DNA from 2 places in the Brevibacillus sp. NRS-1366 genome. Region 2 is predicted to be linked to the other one. Evidence: riboswitches for the same ligand, from Rfam matches in the RefSeq annotation. Region 2 holds a riboswitch; the other holds the start of a gene.
The links. Region 2 has a riboswitch for cobalamin ahead of ACIFQN_RS05050 (ABC transporter substrate-binding protein). Riboswitches for the same ligand answer to the same signal wherever they lie in the genome.
Positions count from the first base shown of each region.

Region 1 (8,122 bases), on a different contig from region 2:
ACCGTTTTCTAGGGAGACAAAGCCGCCTTCAGAGATTGTCAATACAACGGACAAGGATGCGGGAATCAGCAAACCTGCTGCCCCATACATAAAAGAATACCCTTTATGTCCGCGTGAACCATACGATTCAAACGCATAATAACTCCCTCGAACAGCCAGCAAAATAATCGAAATACTTGCTGGTACCAGCAGTATGGTACCGTAGTAAAAAGCGGTCTTCGGAAAGAATCCAACCATTCCGACGAAGAAGAATACTAGAAACACATTCGTAATTTCCCATACGGGTGATAAATACCGTTGGATGATGTGTGTCAAAATGTGCTGACGGCCTGTCAGTACACTATACGCATTAAAGAATCCTGCACCAAAGTCAATCGATCCGATCATGACATAACCGAATAGAAAAAACCAGAGTACGGATATCCCGAGAATTTCCAGATTCATGACCAATCCCCTCCCCGTTCAGCTTGACGATCTGCGATTTCTCGCTCGATCGGGTTGCGATGAAACATGCGACGGAGGACGATGACACTTCCAATCCCAAGCACGATATAAACCGCACAGAAGAGGATGAGCATGAGACCGACATGATCGCTTGTTGTTGCGGCTTCCGATACCTTCATATATTTGTACAAAATCCACGGTTGGCGGCCTACTTCTGCAAACCACCACCCTGCTTCCAGCGCGATAAATGATAGCGGTCCACCAGCAACGATAACGGACCGAAACCATCTTGAAGAGATGAATTTCCAGCGCTTGCTTTTGCCGATTACGTACACCGCCGATAGAAGAATCAGGAAGGTACCAATCGTGACCATGATGTCAAAGAGATAGTGGATATACAGCGGCGGTGTTTCATCCTTGGGGAACTCGTTTAACCCTGTTACTTCTGCAAACGGATTGCTATGCGCCAAAATACTTAATGCGTAAGGAACTTTGATCGCGTATTTCACTTCCTTGCCATCCGTCACACCGAATAGTACCAGTGATGCCCCTTTTTCCGTTTCAAAGTGCCATTCAGCAGCAGCCAATTTTTCTGGTTGATATTCTACTAAATATTTTGCGGAGAAATCTCCAATGAGTAAGGTGGCTATTGAGAATAGCAATCCCAATTTCATAAAAAGGTACATGGATTTTTTATGATAAACATGATGGGAGCCTTTCAATCTGCGATATGCCGCTATTGCCGCCAAAACAAAAGCAGATGTCATATAAGCAGATACAAGCACGTGCCCCACTTTTGTTGGCATTGCGGGATTTAGCATGGCGAGTACCGGTTGTATATTGACCAGCTGACCATCAACAACATCAAAGCCTCGTGGCGCGTTCATAAACGCATTCACGATTGTAATGAAAACAGCTGACATGGATGCACCGATTGCGACCGGGATCAGCAAGAGCAGATGCTTTTTCTGATCTTTAAAGCGATCCCATGTATATAAATAGATGCCTAAGAAAATCGCTTCAAAGAAAAACGCGAAGGTCTCCATAAAAAGGGGCAGCGCAATCACATTCCCCGCTAATTGCATAAAGTTTGGCCATAATAACGTCAGCTGCAAACCAATTGCCGTCCCGGTCACAACGCCTACGGCAACAGTAATGACAAAACCCCGGGCAAGTCGCCTGGCAAGCAGAATATAATGCTCGTCGTTCTTCTTAATCCCTACCCACTGTGCGATCATGATCATCAGCGGAACGCCGACGCCAATGGTAGCATAGATGATGTGGAACGTTAATGTAAGTTCTGTTAAAACACGGCTATAAAATACAGAACCCCCGACCTCCATGGCTTTCCCCTCCTCAGCCTCTGAATATACGTCCAATAAGTGACAGGAGCATAATGCCCGCAACGATAAAGCTGATCCATATCAGTTTCTTTTCGTGCGTTCGATACATAACACCACCTCCGTTAACCAGCATGGCACCTCGTGTTCGTCATTCGTTTTCATGAACAAATGTAATGACGCAGATCGTTTATAAGAGTGCTTTTTTTCTAATCACTGCTTCAGCTACAAGCAGGTTCAGCATCCAACATAACCATACCGCTATCGTGTAGGCTGTTCCATAGGAAAAATTGAATCCTTTGTGAGTAATAGCCACAATGATATAAATCGTCATATTCGCAAAGGAAAGAAAGAAGCTCCGGATCATCCACTCACTATGTAAAATCATGTTTCGTTTTTTGATATACCAATAACCGAGTATCGTTGTCCCGAGCCATAGCGTTTCCAGGATGAAAAACCCTGCAGTACTCAGCCATCCACCGGTTGCAAACAACGAGACGTAAATTCCTGGAATGAAATTTAGAATAATCGACAAGACATACAGTCGGCCATTCCACCGGTGAAATGATAATGATTTGACCCGGAATCTCTTTATGGCTCCTAAAGGACCAGTGAGAAGCGAAACAATAGCGAGAGCAATATGAGCACGAATCATAAACACCCATAACGATTGATTTGCCAGAATCTGATCCTTTTTCGAGAGAAATGACTGGAAAGTAGGATCAACCAAAAAATTTTTTGAAAATGTATGCAATACCCACATGATCGAGATGATGAAAAGGGTTATCCCGATGATTTTTTTCATCTTACCTATCCTCCCATTGATTGTTTTGATTTGGACCGAATCGGACCGGACCGTCCGGTTCAATGAATCTATCATATATTCTTGTGAAAGGGATTTCTATGGACAAGTTCTTAAATTCTTGTGACGAAAAAAAGAACCAAAGGAGGGAAGTTTACCTCTGGTTCTCTTCTGAGTAATGCTGCAACAGTGCTTTTACATGCGTAATGCTATGATGGATATGTTCATTATTCAAAGACAAGCGACTCGCCATCACTGCACCTTCCATCGTCGAAAACAAAAAGGAGGCTAATGAATAAGAATCGATGTCCTGTTTCAATTCTTTAGACTTTATACCCTCTTCAATAATCGCTTGAATAAAAAGCAAGGTTTGCTTATAGGCTTCGGCGGCTTTATCATGAAGCTCTGGAAAACCAAAATCGGTTTCGATCGCCGTATTAAGGAGAGGACATCCCCCATCCACAGGAGGATTATGAACAGCATCTTGATAAACATAAAACATCGCGATTATTTTATCTGTCGCTGTCACCTTAGATTTCGTTGCTTCTAAGAAGAATCTCCAAATAATATTCCCCGCATATTCAAATGAGGCAATAGCGATTTCATTCTTATTTTCAAATCGTCGATAGATTGCACCTTTTGGTAGTCCTGTAGCTTCCATAATATCTTGGATAGAAGTTTGACTATAGCCCTTTGTATTAAATAAGGCTAATGAAGTTTGAATAATAAGATCACGCGTCTCGTCTACCTTATTCATTAATTTTCTCCCCCGTATGAGTCATGTACCGTCTATTATAACTAAAAAGATAATCACTTTACATTGCGAATAAAGCTTCGAAACATCTATCAACAAAAGAGTGCTTGAGTTGCACTTGCTTGCATTGGTTAGAATGCCTCATCGTTAAACTGATACTTCCATCCGCTTGATAAGTTTGTAATTGTCCTCTTGGCCGGCTCGACTGTCTACCAATTGTTGGGGTAGGCTGGGAATGACTCTCGGCAGTCTCCCCGTCATGCTGATCGTGCTGTATTTCACCGCGAAAAGATGGAAAGATTCCAGGTTTACAAGAAAAGTTCTTCATCCCCTCGACACTCTTTGTATGTGCTCTTTGTTCGTCATGGGTGTCGTGCTCTTGCTTCGTTCCCTTTGACGTGTTTGGATAGCGACCACCGATCATTTCAATACAGCATCCTCAGGAAACAAAAAAATCGCCTCTGCCCTGTTTTTACACCAGGCATGGCGATCTTTTTTTTACGCTTCCACTTTACGCTTCTTCCTCAGCTCATACCGTTCCTTGGCCTTCTCGTGTTGAAGCTGTTCCTCCTCGGTTTCGGCGATAACGGCCGGGACGAGGGCTGGCTTCCCGTCTTCGTCGAGGGCAATCATCGTCAGGTAAGCTCGTGCAGTCATGCGTTTGGTACCCGTCAACAGATTCTCCGATTCGACCTTGACGAATATTTCCATCGAGGTACGATGTGTCCAGGTCACATAGGCTTCCAGATTGATCGCCTCGCCTGTTTTGATCGGAGCCAGGAAGTCAAATGAATCGCTAGACACTGTTACGACGGGCTTGCGGCAATGCCGCATCGCTGCAATGCCGCATCGCTGCAATGCACGCAATTTTGTCAACATAGGCCATCACTTTTCCACCAAAAATCGTATTGTGATGGTTTGTATCTGGCGGGAATACGAGATCAGTCAAAAAGGTTTGGGACTGCTGAACCGGGCAAGATTGCACAGGCATCTGGTCAACTCCTCTTGCTGTTATCATGATTGCGCAGCCAATCGGTCGCGCACTGCCTGTGTTGCTTTCACCATATTTTTCAAGGAAGCAATCGTTTCCCGATTCCCTCTCGTCTTTAATCCACAATCAGGATTGATCCAAAATTGCGAGGGTGGCAGCACTTGGAGGGCACTCGTCACCATCTTTTCCATTTCTTCGATGGTAGGAACACGAGGACTGTGAATGTCGTACACACCAAGTCCAATCCCTTTGTCGTATGTGCATGTCTCAAATACAGAGACCAGTTCTCCGTGACTGCGCGATGTCTCAATCGAGATCACATCAGCATCCAGTTCGCTGATGACATCCATGAAGTCATGGAATTCGCAATAGCACATATGCGTATGAATTTGTGTTGTCGGCTCGACGCTGGATGTCGCCAGGCGGAATGCCCTGACCGCCCAATCCAGGTAAGCTCTTCTGTCCTTTTGCTTGAGAGGCAGTCCTTCACGCAAAGCTGGCTCATCGACTTGAATCATGTGTATTCCTGCCCGTAAATTACAGGCGGTTTTACACAACGGGAGCCGTACGACTGGACCCAGCCGTTTTTCGTAAAAAGGAATCCTCCCAGCTTTTCCCCAAAAAATTCCACCATGTCGGTTCGTTCAAACTCGCCATGCACAAGCACATCGAGCCCAATCTCTTCTTGAATGCCGATCCATTCCTTAATCTGCTCCTGGATGAAAGTCGCATATTGCTCGGATGACCATTCGCCTTTTTTAAACTGTTGTCTGGCCTGGCGCACTTCTGCCGTCTGCGGGAAGCTGCCGATGGTGGTCGTAGGGAGCAGGGGAAGTTTCCACTTTTCTTGCTGGATTTGCTGCCGTTCCTGAAACGGAACCTGGCGCATAGGTGACTCTGATTCCAACTCTTTGAGCGCTTGCTTTAACTCGGAACGATTTCTTGCTGGTGACAGCTGCAAACGCAGGAGCGCTGTTTCCCCCAATTTTTCGTCTGCAAAGGCCAATGTCTGTTTGATTTCCTCATCCAAATCGCTTTCGCAAAGCGTCGTAACCGGTACGTGCAGCAAACTGCTCGACGCTTGCAGCCACAACCGCTCCTGTGGCACTAGCTCTATGATTTGCTTGACCAGCTCCCATTTTTCTTCGAGAGAGCAGCGCCAAATGTTCCGTCCGTCAATGATGCCCGCTGCCAATACCTTCCTACCTATACAAAAAAGGCATCTCCAACGATCAAAAAGAACGTTAGAAATGCCAAATAAGCACTGAGATCACAGCATCCTAACACCTCCCTATCTCCCGTAGGTTAAGCAGTGTCGTCGAAACAGGCAGGTCTCCTGACTTGAGGATCATCATCAGCAAACGCCTTCCCAATCCATACGGATCAGTGGCTTCTCGTTGTGCCGACTCCCCTCTTACAGTGGCGGGACCGTGTCGGATTCTCACCGACTTCCCTTTTCATCCTTAGTCGTGATTCATTACCAAGGAACCTGTTCCCACTCCTATGAAGTTAAAATTATGAGTGAGGTTGTACCAGTAGACTAGCTGGCAACATCCTTTTCATACAGTAACATGCAAACCATTTTTTGTCATGTCAAACTTTTTCTTCACAAGGATGAAAATTGAAAATCATCATCCGTAAGCGGCTCGACATTCAATGTCCGAACGTAGCCATTGCCTTTTTTCGAGAAGAAATCATGCTGTTTGGTTTGCGTGCGGATACCGTTTAGCACAATCGGATTGACTTCTTCCTCGGGGAAAAAGGGATCGAATCCCAAATTCATCAAAGCCTTGTTCGCATTGTAACGAACGTAAGCCAGAACATCCTCGGCGAGACCAATTTCGGTATACAGAGCTTTTGTATACGCTTCTTCATTCTGATGCAATTCTTGTAGAAGTGCATACAGCTCCTCTTTTACCGCGGTTTGCTCGACTACGCTCAGGCGTTGGTACACTTCCTGGGCAAGAACGCCTACATAGAGTCCGTGAATGCTCTCATCACGTACAATCAGGTCAATAATCTCTCCGCTGCTCGTCATCTTGCCTTGGCCAGCCAAAAAGAGCGGGTAGAAAAAGCCGCTGTAGAACAGATAACTTTCCAAAAAGACAGAAGCCACCATCGCCATGTACAGATCCTTCTCCGAATGGATCTCCTGGTAACGACTTGAAATAAGGCTTGCTTTTGTTTGCAGGTAAGGATTTTGTTCAACCCACGTGAAAATATCATCGATTTCCTCAGTAGCAGCCAAAGTAGTAAAGATACTGCTGTATGATTTGGCGTGGATTTGCTCCATCATTCCCATGAAGGCAAGGACGGCTTTTCTTTGCAGCCCATCTACATGCTCCATGATTTTGGGCATACCTACTCCACCTTGTACCGTATCCAGCAAGGTAAGTCCCCCGAGTACCTTTTTGTATGTATCCCGTTCTGCCGGACCGAGCTCCATCCAGGACATTTTGTCATCTGAGAGCGGGATTTCATCGTCAGTCCAGAACTGCATAATGTTCTGATTCCAAAACGTCATCGTAAAGTCGTCGTCCGGCCTGTTCCAATTGACAGCTTTCATGTGTCGTACCTCTTCTCTATTTGCTTGTTGCGTCCTCTAAACAATGCATGATCCGATCTCCAAAGCCTCGGACATCTGTTAGATAATCGTATCCCGGAGGCGAACCAAAGCTATTAAACATGCGAACGGCCACGAGATCGTGCTTGGGAATAACTAAGAGCGTCACCCCTGTATACCCAAGAATTTGATACGACCCTTTTGGCACTCGATCACCGATCTCTGTTTGTTTCGCAGGCAAATCTTTGACAAACCACAAGAAACCGTTTTGCGGCAAGTCTTTATCGTTTAACGCAGGACTTTGAAGCGATGTTGCTAGGTCTATGATTTCTTTTTCTACTACTTGTTTTCCGGCAATCATCCCCCGCTTCAGGTGAAGATAGCCCCAGTACGCCAATTCCCTTGTTGAAACGTACATGTTCATCTGGTCACCAGCCGTACTTTCACTGGTGCGCCAGCTTGTATCTGTGGACAGTCGGATCACATCAACCAATTTCTCATTCATGTTTCCATACCATCCCGACTGCGTAAAGCCAAGTGGCTGGAAAACTTGCTCAAACAGAATTTGTGCGATGGTTTTGCCAGTCGTCTTTTCCACGATCCGGGCCAGCATCTCAATGCCGACACCACGATAGGACCAGCTGGTTCCAGGCGCGAATTCACGGTAAATCCGATCTTCCCTCATGTGAAGTCCATGTGTATGCGTCAGCAAATGCCGGATGGTGGTGCCGTTCATCAGCAAAGAATCTAGCATGGGCAAATACTTTGTCACTGGGTCGTCAATCGAATCAATATGACCGTGATAGACAGCATAAGCGACTGCAAACCCGATATAGCTTTTTCGAACCGATGCTACATGGAACTGCGTGTCAGGTTGAACGACTCTCGCATTCGCATCGGCTCCCTGCCTGCCCCAATATTGCTCACAGACAATAGCATTGTTCTGGATGACCAGAAAAGCAGCACCTGTGCCTACAACGGTGTGGAATGTTTCGGTTACATGATTGACTGCTGTTTGAAATTGCTTCGACTCTTGCCGTACGAGCTGCATTATACACACCCTACTCCCTACGTTTTTCCATCATTTTACCATTAGATAAAGCCGTAGGGTGTGTTAAAAAGCTTAGACCGCGCAGCTAATGCACTCTTCCACCGTCAAATGCTTGGTACGGGTATAATAAAGCGACTTCAATCCTTTTTTCGCCGCGTAGATATAGTAGCGGGCAAG
Region 1 is NZ_JBITPN010000022.1:164,116-172,237, forward strand. It holds gene ACIFQN_RS17395 (cytochrome d ubiquinol oxidase subunit II) at 1-444, opposite strand, end outside; gene ACIFQN_RS17400 (cytochrome ubiquinol oxidase subunit I) at 441-1,787, opposite strand; gene ACIFQN_RS17405 (DUF2306 domain-containing protein) at 1,975-2,589, opposite strand; gene ACIFQN_RS17410 (TetR/AcrR family transcriptional regulator) at 2,741-3,343, opposite strand; partial or broken gene ACIFQN_RS17415 (acyl-CoA thioesterase) at 3,839-4,331, opposite strand; partial or broken gene ACIFQN_RS17420 (5-methyltetrahydropteroyltriglutamate--homocysteine S-methyltransferase) at 4,355-5,532, opposite strand; cobalamin riboswitch at 5,641-5,839, opposite strand; gene nrdF (class 1b ribonucleoside-diphosphate reductase subunit beta) at 5,938-6,897, opposite strand; gene ACIFQN_RS17430 (serine hydrolase domain-containing protein) at 6,914-7,945, opposite strand; gene nrdE (class 1b ribonucleoside-diphosphate reductase subunit alpha) at 8,018-8,122, opposite strand, start outside.
Region 1: linked by a shared signal. The riboswitch ahead of ACIFQN_RS17420 (5-methyltetrahydropteroyltriglutamate--homocysteine S-methyltransferase) and the one ahead of ACIFQN_RS05050 (ABC transporter substrate-binding protein) in region 2 are both predicted to bind cobalamin.

Region 2 (8,122 bases):
TCAGTGTCGGGATGGTCAAGTATTCCCACTTTCCTCCCGCCAAGCTTCCACTCATCCAGAAGAGGACAGAGCGAATTCCATGCTCGTTTGGTGCGGAAAAGATTATCAGGCTGGTGATTGCTGACAATATCGCAGAAATGGCGATGCCTGACATGAGCAAGCGCACTGTAGAGTTTTGCCCCCCTATGCGAGACAGCGTGAATATGAGCAGGATAGCCAGAAGCGCTCCTGTAAATGCCCCAAGCGACAGCGCATATTGCCCAAACATGCTGAAGGCTCCAAAAAGAATCGCCAAGGTCGCCCCTACCGATGCGCCTGAAGAAACACCCAGTATGTACGGGTCTGCCAAGGAGTTGCGAACCAGAGACTGGATAGCTACACCTACCACAGAAAGTCCGGCCCCTACAACAGCACCCAAGAGCACTCGCGGAAAACGGATATCCCAGATGATGGTTTGTTCGCCTTTGGACCAATCAACGAAGATCCATTTGCTGATCCCAGGCACATGCGACAAAGCGATCTTCCATACAGTCGCCGGATTAATCTCAACAGATCCCAATGTTACGGCGATTGTAATAGAGAGTACCAGCAAGACGAGCAGACCGATGATGGTAAAAGGCATTTTGATCCTATGCAGAGTCATTCCCTCCTTTAGGAGTCTTTCTTATTTGAATTTCTCCGGATAGAGTCCTTCTGCTAAAATTTTCAAAGCGATAGGTGCACGAACCCCTTCCGAAGCAGCCGACAACGGCAAAACGACCAATCGTTGATTTTTGATCGCAGGAATATCTGCGATCTCCCGTTTTGTCAGCAACAGATTCTTTTTTTGCTCCACGGTTTTGTCCCCGTAGTCTACAACGACTATTACATCTGGTTTGCGATTCACCACTTCTTCCCAGCTAACCTCTGCCCAACCTTTCTGAATATCATCAAAAATATTTTTGCCGCCAGCCAGCCTGATCAAGGAAGTCATGTAGTTGTTTGCTGCCGTAAACGGTTGATCCTCACCGCTGTCATAAACAAACACGCTGAGCGGCTTGTCCACCGTGCCGATTTTGCTCACAGTCTGGTCTATCTCTTGCTTCATTTTCCCAATCAATTCATTTGCCTTATCTTCTATGCGGAAAATCTTTCCGATGTTTTGAATGTCTGCGAAAACATCATCCACTGTTGGCCCTGGCTTATTGGAGGACTCCTGCAAATACGATTTGATTCCGGCCTTTTCCAAATCCTCCATAGAGCCTACACCTTTATCTCCAAAACCACTTTTCCACCCGGAATAGACAAAATCTGGATTAGTTGCCATCATCACTTCCTTGTTTGGATATTTATCGGATAAAACAGGCACCTTGTCATATGCTTCTTTTAATTCTGGCAGGATTTGATCGTCCAAGTACGCTGTTCCGACCATTCTATCCGCAAGCCCCAGGGCAAGCATGATCTCGGTCACGTGTTGGTTTAGTGTTACAGCGCGCCTCGGTGCTTCGGGATAAGTCATTTCAATGCCATTCGTCGTAATCGTGACAGGTTTATTTTCTGCCGTCTGTTCAGTGGGTTGGTCCGTTTTGGCTTGCTGCTCCACTCCTGTCTTTGTGTCACCTGTGCTTGTTGCAGCAGGTGTTTGCGGGCTGCATGCCGATACGACAAGCATGATCGCCATCCATGCAGCCACCCAAAATCCTCCGAATATTTTTTTCATTTGACGTATACCCCTCTGCATTCTACTCAACACGAATAGTATCGTATTGGCTTTTTCAAATCGTAATGATTACGTTTTGTATCCCTTTATCACTATACAAGCAGGCTCTGTGTTTTGCAATCTGTTTTACACATTCCCCCTATCCCCCCATGAAACATATGGATTGGCGATCCTGAGACGCACAAAAAAAGCACCCCCCTGTTTCAACCGGGAGGTGCATGACAAACGTGGACATAGCTATAGACCTGGCTTTTTTGCCTGTTCCTAGACTCGTGCCTATTTCCACATCTGCCCCATCCTCGTGGGTCGATTGTATCTGATTTCATGGCAGGTCTCCTGGCTTACGAATCAAACGCGCATAGCCTCCTTCCCATTCCCTTATTTAGCGGAACAGTGGCTCATAGCTAGGCACTCCTCGTTACAGTGGCGGGACCGCGCCGGTTTTTCACCGGTCTTCCCTATTAAGCTGGTGGAGCGTATGTACGCATCCAGTCAGCACCATGAAATACGTATTCAGTTCATTCACATTTCGCATGCGATTAGCCGATAACCGTCAATTGTTTCGGGAAGCTGGACAATACTTCCACTCCACTCTCCGTTACGACCACATCGTCCTCAATCCGGACGCCACCTACACCTGGCAAATAAATTCCAGGCTCGATCGTGAAGACCATTCCAGGTCGGAGCGTCTCCTGATTTTGTTCATGTACGGATGGGTACTCATGCACATCCATTCCCAGCCCATGTCCTAGGCGGTGCATGAAATATTCACCATAGCCTTTTGCCGCAATCACACCTCTTGCCGTCTGATCCAGGTGGGCGAACGTCACGCCTGGACGAACCTCTGCAATCGCTGCTTCGTTGGCTGCTAAAACGGTCTCGTAAATCTCGCGAAGCTGCTCACTAATTTCTCCAACTGCAAATGTACGGGTAATATCCGACACATATCCGTCTGCCTCTACCCCGATATCGAACAGCAAAACATCCCCTGACCGAACCTGACGAGTACCTGGATTGCCATGTGGCAGCGCTGATTTTTCTCCAGCCAAAACCATTGTAGAGAAAGCAGGACCTTCTGCACCTACACGTTTCATCTGGTATTCCAGCTCAGCTACGATTTCCATTTCCGTCATGCCTGTTTTCACTTTTTTCAATGTTTCTGTAAGAGCATTCTCGATTAACTGGACAGCGCGCTTCAACCGTGCCACTTCGTCTGCCGATTTGATCAGACGCATTTCACGCAGCGGTTCTTCCACATCGACAAAGTCGGTAGCAGAGACAATTTGTCCCATGGCTTCAAAACGCTCAACTGTCATGTGGCTTTTCTCGATGCCCAGCTTGGACAAGCCATTCGGCAGAGTCTGTTTCAGAACTTCATATGGATTCTGAATATCTGTATGTGTATAAATCGTTTGGATGGACGAAGCCGCCGCTGCTGCTTCACGGTCAAGTGCAGGAACGATCAGGGATGGCTCACCTTGGGCGGGGATGACCAAGCCCAAAAAGCGCTCATGTGGGTCCGTAAAAAAACCAGTCAAATAATATACGTGCTTCGGAGAGGTGATCAATACCGCGTCTAACTCTTGTTTTGTGAGAAAGTCATGCAGCTTCGAAATCCGCTCTTGGAATACCTTTGTCACCCTGCTTCACCCTGCTTTCACCTATATTCTATTGCGAGGATAACATTTCCACATAAAAAAAAGAAGGGTTCCATTAAAAATTATGTGCCAGAAGGGATAACCTAAAGGAGGGGTGAAGACGAAAAATGGAACAACGACTCGTACAGTTCAATGGCGAACAGCTCGCATGCAAACTCTCAGGAAAAGGCACACCTGTCGTGTGTATCCACGCTCCGTGTATTGGCTCTCTTAATTTTAGCTACCAAAACGCCCTCTCAGATCAATTTCAACTGATTGTACCAGATTTACCTGGGCACGGTGAAAGCTCCTCATTTGGGGGACATCTTTCTATTGGGGATCTAGCTGACCTTCTAGATAACCTCATTCAATCACTCGGCATCCAGCGGCCATTTCTTTTAGGGTACTCGCAAGGGGCTTCTATCGCTTTGGAATACTGTCTTCGCAATCCCGATAGTGTGCAAGGCGCGATCTTGGTCAGTGCATTCTCGGAAGTGAAGGACTTGTATTTACACTGTCGCTTTTTTATGGCACAAACCATGTCGGCGCTCCGCGGCATCCCCCTTCTGGCTCGATCGATCGCATCATCCCACCTGGACGACCAGACGATGCGTACCGCGTGGGTTCAACATGCAAGTCAGACAGATGCTATTTGTCTGGGGTCCCTTTATTCTGCTGGTCATCAGTACAACTGTACAGACCGCTTAAACGAGCTTCGAATGCCATTTTTGCTGGTCTACGGAAAAGAAGACCGGCAGTTGCGGCCGTACGCAGAGCTGCTGGACACGCATATCTCTCATGCCAAAATGATTCAGGTACCTAATGTCCATCATCAGGTTATCACGCGTGCTGCTTCTACATTTAATCAATTGTGCAGAGATTTCATACAGCAGACAACAAAATAAACAGAAGGGCTCCTCTCTGCCCTTCTGTCTTTCTTTTCCTTCTTAGTTTTTCATCCGAGGGTCAAGCGCATCACGTAAACCGTCCCCGATTAAGTTAAATCCGAGTACCGTCAGCATGATGGAGAGACCTGGAAAAATAACCGTCCATGGCGCTTTTTGAATGTACTGACGCGAATCGGAGAGCATTTTCCCCCACTCCGGTTCAGGTGCTTGTGCTCCCAGTCCCAAAAACCCGAGAGCTGCTGCCTCGATAATCGCTGTAGCAATCCCCATCGTACCCGTGACGATAATGGGAGCCAAACTATTCGGTAATATATGCTGCATCAAAATTCGGGAATCTTTCATCCCGATCGCACGCGCTGCCATTACAAATTCTTCTTCTTTTAAGCTGAGGACACGCGAGCGAACGAGTCGCCCAAAGGTAGGGATGTTGATAATCGCAATGGCAAGCAGCGCATTTTGGAGAGAAGGCCCGAGGATCGCCACAATCGCAATCGCCAAAAGGATGCTCGGGAATGCCAGCATAATGTCAAAAATACGTGAAATGATGGTATCAATCCATCTTCCGTAATAACCCGCCAACAGCCCAAGAATCGTTCCTGCTACAACCGAACCGATAACAGAGAAAGTCCCCACCCATAAAGAGATTCGAGCTCCATACACGACACGGCTCAATACGTCACGACCATTGTAGTCGGTGCCAAACCAATGCTCTTCAGACGGCGGCTTATTTTTCATGACCAGCTCGCCTACATCGTACGGATAAGGAGCAATCCATGGGGCGCAAACAGCGACGGCGACGAAAAAGATAATGATCCCCATTCCTACCATTGCTAATTTGTTTTTGCGCAACGTTCTCCATGCTTCCCGCCAAGGAGAGATAATCTGTTCGTCTTTCACTTGTAAAGGTATGGTCTGCACTTGTGTTTCTGCCATATCTCCTCCACCTCCTTAGCGGTATTTGATACGCGGATCTATATAGGCATACAGAAGGTCGACCAAGAGATTGATCAGGACAAAAATCGTAGCTATAACAAGAATCCCTGATTGGATGACCGGATAGTCGCGATTTCCAATCGCCGTAAAAATGTATCGTCCGACGCCCGGCCACCCGAAAATCGTCTCGGTCAAAACAGCTCCTCCCAATAACAACCCGGTTTGCAGTCCAATGACCGTCAACACAGGAATCATCGCATTTTTCAATGCATGCTTGTAGACGACCCAGAACTGCGCCAAGCCTTTTGCTCGTGCTGTACGCACATAGTCCGCACGCATGACTTCCAGCATGCTGGAGCGTGTAATCCGGGCAATGATCGCCATCGGAATCGTTCCGAGCGCTATTCCCGGCAAAATCAAGTGTTTGATCACTTCCCACAATTGATCCCATTGCCCTGCCAGCATGGTATCCAGTATATAAAACTGCGTAATTGCCTCTACGGGATTACGCGAATTGTCTCGTCCAACTGATGGCAGCCATTTCAGTTCTTGGGCAAAGAACCATTGCTCCATCAAACCAAGCCAGAAAATCGGCATGGATACACCAACCAAGGCGATCAACATCGCACAGTAGTCAAACCACGAGTTTTGCTTCCATGCAGAGAGGATCCCCGCATTTACCCCGATGATAACAGCAAAGCACATGCTGACAATCGTAAGTTCAGTGGTCGCTGCCAAATAAGGACCGATTTCCTGTGTAATACTGGCACCCGAGTGTAAAGAAACTCCCAGATCGCCAGTGATGATCTGCTTTAGATAATCAAAGTATTGAATGTACCATGGGTTGTTCAAGCCCAGCACTTCTCGTAAGTCTTCAATTGCCTTGGGACTCGCCTTCTCTCCCAAAATCGTAAGGGCCGGATCGCCTGGAATAGCACGAATGATGGAAAACACGACGATGGACATACCCAGCAGAACGGGGATGAGCATAAGGATTCTTCGGATGCTGTAAGATAGCAATGCCATCTCCTCGCTTTCCTAGCAAAAAAATAAGTGCTGTAAGAATGTAAGAAAGGGTAAGAAGAGGGAGTTTCCTCCTCTTACCCTTCTGAAAAGCTACGTCATGCCTAGAAAGTCTTATTGGAAATCAACCTTCTCCAAGCTTTCCGATCCTTTTGGATGCGGCTTGTAATTAATGACACCCGTTTTAGCAGCGATTGCTGGAGTGGAGTGCGCCAGTGGTACCATTGGCACATCCTTGAAGATGATTTCCTGTACTTGCAAATACAGCTTCTCGCGCTCTTCTTTTGTCGTTGCAGATTGCGCTGCAATCAACAGTTTGTGTGCTTCCTCGTTTGCCCAACGAGTGCGGTTGTTACCGCCAATGTTATTTTTGTCGAGCAGCGTTGCGAGGAAGTTGTCTGGGTCACCGTTATCACCAGTCCAGCCCAGCATGAACATTTCTTGCTCCCCTGCTTTTGTTTTTTCCAGATACGTAGCCCATTCCATGGTTACGATTTCGGCTTCTACACCGATCTTTTTCAGGTCTTGTTGAATCGCTTCTGCGATCTTTACGCCATCCGGCATGTACGGGCGAGCTACAGGCATAGCCCAGAACTTGATTTTGAAGCCATTCGGGAAGCCCGCATCACTGAGCAACTGCTTCGCCTTGTCGGTGTTGAATTCGCGATCTTTGATATCATTGTTGTGTCCCCAAATGGATGGAGGCAATGGGTTGACCGCTGGCTGGCCCAGTCCTGCGAAGAAAGCTTCGATAATGGCTGGCTTGTTGATAGCGTAAGCGAGCGCCTCACGTACTTTTGGGTTGTCGAGTGGCTTTTTCTCCACATTGAAGCCGACAAAACCAAGGTTCATGGAAGGACGCAGAATCAATTGCAAATCCTTGTTGTCTTTAACGGTTTGCGCATCGTCCGGATTCAAACCATCCATCATGTCGATTTCACCAGAGGTAAGCGCCGTTAAACGAGCAGTGTTTTCAGGAATAACCTTGAATACGAGCTTATCCAATTTCGGGAAGCCAGCGTTCCAGTAATCCGGGTTTTTTTCCAATGTGATGGTGTCGTTACGCTTCCATTCCACAAACTTGAATGGCCCTGTACCGACCGGCTTCTCATTGAATTTCTCGGGACCCGCTTCTTGTACCGCTTTTGGAGAAGCGATCGCAAAGCAGGACATGCCCAAGTTTTGGATAAATGGAGCCAATGGACGGTTCAATGTAAATTTCACCGTTTGCGCATCGACTGCCTCGACAGACTTGATTACGTGGGTCTCATCGCCCTTGTATCCGCCGAACATGTCGTTGTAGTATTCAAAGCCTTCCTTGTTGTGCTGCGGATGGCTCTTGTCGCTCCAGCGCTCAAAGTTCCATTTTACAGCTTCGGCGTTGAAATCCGTGCCATCGTGGAACTTGATGCCACTGCGCAGATGGAACGTATAGTTCAATCCATCTGGCGAGATCTCCCATTTTTCGGCCAGGGAAGGTACCACTTCGGTCGTTTCTTCCGCGTAGCCTACCAACGTATCAAATACGTTTTCGGTTACCTTGAAGGACTCACCATCGGTTTGTGCGATTGGGTCCAGACCGACGGTGTCGCCGCCGCGACCAATGATTAATTGTTTTGGACCAGCTTTAGCCGGTTCTGGCGCCGGTGTTGTTGCCGGTGCTTCTGTCTTTGGTTGTGCTGCCGGCGCTTGTGTTGTTTGGGATCCACTGCAACCAGCGAGCAGCATCGCTAGTGCTAATAGGCTGGTCATGGCCCCGGAGAGAACTCTCTTCCTCATGAAAAAACCCCCTCTTCTAAAATGACAGCTTTTACCGTACGATTGATAGAGTTGATCCTGCTTCGCATCCCCCCTTTTACGGCCTTTCCAATCAAGTAGTCAAACGATTTGGGTGTACTATGCTTTGTATAGATGGCAGGCCA
Region 2 is NZ_JBITPN010000010.1:55,794-63,915, forward strand. It holds gene ACIFQN_RS05045 (FecCD family ABC transporter permease) at 1-622, opposite strand, end outside; gene ACIFQN_RS05050 (ABC transporter substrate-binding protein) at 665-1,699, opposite strand; cobalamin riboswitch at 2,009-2,217, opposite strand; gene ACIFQN_RS05055 (M24 family metallopeptidase) at 2,239-3,339, opposite strand; gene ACIFQN_RS05060 (alpha/beta fold hydrolase) at 3,465-4,241, shown strand; gene ACIFQN_RS05065 (ABC transporter permease) at 4,284-5,177, opposite strand; gene ACIFQN_RS05070 (ABC transporter permease) at 5,193-6,203, opposite strand; gene ACIFQN_RS05075 (ABC transporter substrate-binding protein) at 6,315-7,979, opposite strand; gene ACIFQN_RS05080 (ABC transporter ATP-binding protein) at 8,097-8,122, opposite strand, start outside.